2 regions of the Tindallia californiensis genome follow, and region 2 is predicted to be linked to the other one. Evidence: a T-box and tRNA genes for the amino acid it is inferred to sense, from the RefSeq annotation. Region 2 holds a T-box; the other holds one or more tRNA genes.

Region 1 (3,279 bases), on a different contig from region 2:
CATGTTTGCGAATGACAATTTTAAGGATGTATTGACATTAAATGATGCAAAAAATATTACAATTAGTCAAGAGTCATACTATTATGTTGGTTTAGAAACTTCGTTTTCATCATTAAATCAGATGAATGAAGAAATGAAAAGAATGAGAAAGTATACGGATGAAAACTTAGTATACGCTAGAGTGACAGATGGTTGGAACATCTATATGGGTCCTTTTCATAGCAAAACAGAGTCTGCAAATGCCGTGAAAGACTTAGGGCATACAGATGAAACGAAGTGGAAAATAATAGAGCCATCAAACAAGTATATTGCTATTTCAGCTTCAAATCAACCTTTTATCATATATGATAAAAATGAACCTATTTATCTTGCATCAGCAGGTCAAGATTATACGAATTCAATTATAAAAATCGGATCAAAAAAATACAGAGGAGCTGTTACCGCGTTAATAGATAATAATAACAGATTATCTATTATTAACGTATTGCCTATGGAAAAGTATCTTTATGGTGTTGTTCCGAGAGAAGTGCCTCATAGTTGGCCAGAAGAAGCCTTAAAAGCACAAGCTGTTGCTGCTAGAGGATTTGCAGTAGCAAGCTTAAATAAATATGAAAGCTTGGGATTTCACTTGTGCAGTACGGTTAATTCTCAAGTATATGGCGGTTACGAAGCAGAACAACAGCGTACAAATCATGCTGTTGATGCAACAAGAGGCCAGATAATAACCTACAATGGTCACCTAGCAATTCCATACTATCACTCAACTAGTGGTGGACATACTGAAGACAGCGAAAATATTTGGACTAATGCAGTACCTTATGTCAGAGGTGTTTCTGATCAATACTCGTATTCTTCACCACATACTAATTGGGAAAAAACCATATCTGGTGAAGAAGCTCGAGATCTTTTGAAGAATCATAATATCATGATAGGGGAATTAGAACACATGTATGTCGCAGAAATTTCCTCAAATGGAAGAGTGCTTTCGTTTATGGTGGAAGGAAGCCTTGGGCATAGCGAACTGATAAAACAGGAAAGCAGGAATGTATTTGGATTAAGGAGCAGTTGGTTTCAGTTGGAGTATGATACAAAAAACGATATCTATTATTTTGAAGGAAAAGGGTTTGGTCATGGTATAGGAATGAGCCAGTATGGGGCTAAAGGAATGGCAGAAGCAGGTTATCGATATGATGATATATTAAAACATTACTTTACAGGTGTAAGTATTCAATAATATGTATTGACAAATGATATTAAATTTGTTATTATGTTTCTTGTGGTTACTACTTATCACAAGCAACATGCGGGTGTAGTTCAGTGGTAGAACTTCAGCCTTCCAAGCTGATCGCGAGGGTTCGATTCCCTTCACCCGCTCCAAACTGGAGAAGTACTCAAGTAGGCTCAAGAGGACGGTTTGCTAAACCGTTAGGTCGCTTATGCGGCGCGCGGGTTCGAATCCCGCCTTCTCCGCCATATGGCTTATAGCCAATTTCATCCGGGTGTAGCGCAGTTTGGTAGCGCACATGGTTTGGGACCATGGGGCCGGGAGTTCGAATCTCTCCACCCGGACCAGTTTTGCCCAGATAGCTCAGTCGGTAGAGCAGAGGACTGAAAATCCTCGTGTCCGTGGTTCGATTCCGCGTCTGGGCACCACAAAACCAGCTTTTCGCATAATTGTGCGAACAGGTGGTTATTTTTTAAATAAAATAAGGAGCGTCCTCATGGTACTAAAATGGCTGGAAAGACAACACGATATAAATCTAAACTACCAGCAAATAGAAGTGGTCAATCATTTTTCAGGCCCGGCACTTGTCTTAGCAGTTGCTGGAGCAGGTAAAACTACTTGCATATGTACAAGAACGGCTAATCTAGTACTGGAAAAAAAAGTAGATCCAACAAGAATAGGAACGCTTACTTTTTCTAAAGCGTCAGCTATCGATATGAAAAACAGGTTTAGCAAACTATTTGCTCCACTAATACCTGCCGTAAAAAAAGTTCACTTTTCGACGATCCATTCTTTTTGTTATCAAATATTAAAGCATCATTCGATCCAAACACAATGTTCATTTCATCTTATCGAAGGAAGCTCACGACTAAATCATAAAAATATTTTACTCAGGAAGGTTTATCATTATCATTATAATGATTTTATGAGTGAAGATACATTAGAAGAGATAGATCGCCTTATTGGATATGCAAAAAATCATTTAATGACAAAAAAAGAAATTGAGAAATTAGATACGAATATAGAAAAATTTTCATTAATCTATGATACTTATGAAAAATATAAAGCTAAAAATCACTTATTAGATTTCAATGATTTATTGACGAAGACATATATTCTGCTGTTAAAGAATAGAAAGTATCGTGAATTTTTTAGTAGACGTTTCGATTTTTGGCAATTAGATGAGTTTCAAGATGTATCCCCGGTACAATGGGAAATTATCAAACTAGTTTTGAACAATGATAAAAATATTTTATGCGTTGGAGATGATGACCAGACAATTTATAGCTTTCGAGGCTCATCACCATCTATTATGCTTGGTTTTGGTGAGCATTTTAGTAAGTCTAAGAAATATTATATAGAAGAAAATTTTCGTTGTGGATCAGAAATCATTAGAATAAGTAAGGGCTTTATTCAAAACAATCATCATCGGTATCATAAAAATATTTTTACACGAAATGAAAAGCGTGAAGTGCCAGAAATCGTAGTCTATCGCAATGAAAAGGAGCAAGTAGAAAAAACAATTCATTTAATATCGAATCGGCTAAAAGAGAACAAAGATTGTTCAATAGGGATATTGTACAGAAAAAACGTATCCGCTTTGCCAATGATTCATCGTTTACTAGCGTTAGAGATCCCTTTTAGCGTAAGGGATCAAGCGACAAAAGTATTTAGGCATTGGATTGTTAAAGACATATTGGATATCATTGACTATGCTTATAATCCCCACCAAGAAGATTTACTTAAACGAATTTATTACCGAATATGCGGATATATAAAAAAAGAACAGTTAGAGCAAGTGCTTAACACACGATCACCCAATCGGCATATTATTAAATCTATTTTAACAGAATCAGATATTGAAGAGTACCAGGTATTAAAATTGAATAAATTGGCAAGTTCTTTAGAGGAATTGAAAACAAAGAAGGGGAGAAACATCTTAACACATATTCTGCAATCCATTGGATATGAAGAATTTCTGAAACGTAATGGCTCGCTTTCTATCACCTCTTCTGATCATATTATAAGCGTACTATATCAACTAATAGAAAAAA
Region 2 (3,279 bases):
TAGAGTCCACAGAAGCACCTTCCTTTATCGTTTTATTCTTTAGGTTTTCTTCTTAGGTTTCTTTCTATATGTTTATCTTTTACCTCTTATCTCTTTCCTTAAACTTTTTTTCTTTGTTTAGAAAATGCTGCCTTTGCGCTACAAATCCTTGTCTTTATTAATCTTTTAAGTTGCTTTATTTTTCTATTTTTTCCATACCTCCCATATAGCTTCTTAAGGCTTCTGGTATGATTACGGAACCATCGGCTTGCTGGAAATTTTCCAGAATAGCGGCTAAGGTTCGGCCTACAGCCAATCCGGATCCATTTAGGGTATGGACAAAGCTTACTTTTCCGCCGTCTTTAGGCCGGTAGCGGATATTGGCTCTTCTGGCCTGAAAATCTTCGAAATTACTGCAGGAAGAGATTTCTACATAGCGGTCATAACTTGGCATCCATACTTCTAAGTCATACTTAAAGGCAGCTGTAAAGCCGAGATCTCCTGTAGCGATTTTCACAATCCGATAAGGAAGCTGAAGGGTTTGCAACACTTTTTCTGCATTTGCCACTAAGCTTTCTAATTCTTGATAGGAAGTTTCCGGAGTAGTGAATTTCACCATCTCTACTTTATTAAATTGATGCTGACGGATCAGACCTCTTGTATCCCGACCGGCTGATCCGGCTTCAGAACGAAAACAAGGGGTATAGGCGGCATAGTATAAAGGCATGGCTTCTTCTTCCAGAATTTCATCCCGGTAAATATTGGTAACAGGCACTTCGGCTGTTGGAACAAGAAAGAAATCTTTTTGAGGAATCCGAAAAGTATCTTCCTCAAATTTAGGCAATTGACCGGTACCAGTCATACTTTGACGGTTGACCATAAAAGGTGGTAACACTTCTTCATACCCGTGTTCGTTAATGTGAAGGTCCAGCATAAAGTTAATAAGAGCCCGTTCCAGCCTGGCACCGGCTTTCTTATAGAGAACAAAACGGGACCCGGTTACCTTGGCAGCTCTTTCAAAATCTAAGATATCCAAATTGCCACCCACATCCCAATGGGCCTGATGTTCAAAATCAAAGGCTGGTTTTTCTCCCCAGGTTTTTACTTCCACATTATCTTCATCTGTTTCACCTTGTGGCACTTCCGGATGAGGAACATTAGGAATACGCATCATTTTTTCATGCAAGGTTTCTTCCACCTGTGTTATCTTGGCGTCCAAATCTTTTATACTGGCTGATAGTTCTTTCATTTGCGTCATAACTTCTGTTGTATCTTCCCCGGCTTTTTTTAGTTTTGGAATTTCTTTTGATACTCGGTTTTGTTCGCTTTTCATTTGTTCTACTTCCTGAAGTCGTTTTCGGCGTTCTTCATCTAAGGCTACTACTTCGTCCAGGTCGATATCGGCTTCGCCTCGCCGATTCATAGCAGCTTTCATACTATCCAGTTCATTTCTAATACGTTTCATATCTAACATTTGTTTTTCCTCCTTTTTTCTTCACAAAAATAGCCTTCATCCCCTGAAGGGACGAAGGCCTTGATCTCCGCGTTGCCACCCTGATTGACTTTCTTTGTTCAGAAAGTCCTCTCTAAAACCCGATAACGGTGGGCTGCCGGCTTTTTACAGCAACTCCAGGCTGGTTTCAATTCTTTCCTTTATCGACTTTCAGCCACCGTCGACTCTCTATAAAAAGAAAAGGAATTTACTGGACCCTTCTTAGTTAATGGATACATTTTTCTGTATTTTATCATATCTACGTTCACTTGACAATTCTTTCAAAAAAGATAACCTCTATTTCTTTCTCTTTGTTACTGGCTTTCCAAGCGTCTTAAGGCTTCTTCCAAGCGGTTTAAAGCTTCTCCGTAAGCTGCCCAGTCTCCTTGTTGAGATGCTCTCTGTGCTTCGTCAAAAGCACGGTTGGCTTCTTGGATAATCTCCTGAACCGTAGCATCGGTAAAGTCATAAGAGGGCGTTTCTTCTGGTCTTTCGGCTGGACTTTCTTCCGATATGTCATCTTCCTCTATTACTTCCTCCGGTAATGCTTCTTCTGGCACATCATCTTCCTCCGGTATGCTTGGTGGCCCAGCACCGAAAAGACTTTCCAAGGCTTCTTCCAAGGTGTTTTCCATCACAATATCATCCCCAAAAGCAGCAATCACCTGTTTAACTTCCGGTGGGCTTTCAGAATTTGCCGCTCTTATATAAAGGGGTTCTACGTATAGCAGACTGTTTTCAACAGGAATGACTAACAGATTACCTCTTATTACTTCAGAACCTCCTTCTCCCCAAAGGGTTAAGCTTTGTGAGATTCTTTCGTTTTGATCGATACGGGCTTCGATTTGCCTTGGCCCATAAATATTTCGGTCTTTCGGCATCCGGTATAATACCAGTTCTCCATAATGTTCTCCATCACTTCGGGCTACCAGTTTAGCAACCATATTATTTAACCGGTTAGGGGTATAGGGTACGGATAATAAAAACTCTTCTTTTTCCTCCTCCGGCAGGGAGTAGATCATATACTGGGATTCTACAGGCTGAAATTGACCGGAATATCTTTCCTGAGCGATATTCCACAAATCCTCGTCTAAATAAAAAACAGAAGGATTACTCATATGATATCTTTCATACACCACGGTTTGGATATCAAATATTTCCTGAGGGTAGCGAATATGTTGTTGAAGTCCTTCCGGCATGGCTTCCAAAGGCTGGAAAAGTCCTGGAAAGATATTGCTGTAGGTTTGAATCACTGGATCTTCCGGTTCGGCAATATAAAAGTCGGTGGTGCCATGATAGGCATCAACCACTACTTTCACTGAGTTTCGGATATAATTCTTATTTCCTTCCATATAAGGAGTAGCATAAGGATATTTATCGCCTAAAGTAAAGGCGTCCATCATCCAGTAGAGGCTTCCTTCATGAATAATAAGATAGGGATCCTCATCGTAATGAAGAAAAGGAGCTATTTTCGTAACTCGATCCATCACATTTCGGTCAAAAATAATACGGCTTTCTCCGGAAATGCTGCCAGATAGAAAAATACGGAAATTTCGTTCTCTCAGAGCATACAGTGCTCGATTAATTCCTTTTAACTCAATGCCTGCCTCTCCTTCAAATCTGGTTTCTGCATTATCTTCACCCATTGGATAATCAAATTCCATTTCATCCGTATTCACAATAATATAATGGTTGGTCAGTTCTCCAAAATATATTTCCGGCCGGGTAATTTCTTTGTCAATCATACTGACTGGTGGAATGTTACGGATAAATAATTCTGGTTGTCCCTGTGTTGTTACCTGATTGAC

Evidence for each region. A T-box is a leader RNA that pairs with one kind of tRNA and senses whether it is charged. The one in region 2 lies ahead of serS (serine--tRNA ligase), so its partner is inferred to be a tRNA-Ser.
Region 1: it encodes a tRNA-Ser, which carries the amino acid that the T-box ahead of serS (serine--tRNA ligase) is inferred to sense. The anticodon was not compared.

The regions. Positions count from the first base shown of each region.
Region 1 covers NZ_FNPV01000005.1:2,449-5,727, forward strand. Annotated here, with positions in the region: gene BLV55_RS07530 (SpoIID/LytB domain-containing protein) at 1-1,234, shown strand, start outside; tRNA gene BLV55_RS07535 (tRNA-Gly) at 1,304-1,377, shown strand; tRNA gene BLV55_RS07540 (tRNA-Ser) at 1,382-1,473, shown strand; tRNA gene BLV55_RS07545 (tRNA-Pro) at 1,496-1,572, shown strand; tRNA gene BLV55_RS07550 (tRNA-Phe) at 1,578-1,653, shown strand; gene BLV55_RS07555 (ATP-dependent helicase) at 1,722-3,279, shown strand, end outside.
Region 2 covers NZ_FNPV01000007.1:111,308-114,586, reverse strand. Annotated here, with positions in the region: gene BLV55_RS10860 (Hpt domain-containing protein) at 1-1, opposite strand, end outside; gene serS (serine--tRNA ligase) at 176-1,453, opposite strand; T-box leader at 1,498-1,704, opposite strand; gene BLV55_RS10850 (UPF0182 family membrane protein) at 1,786-3,279, opposite strand, start outside.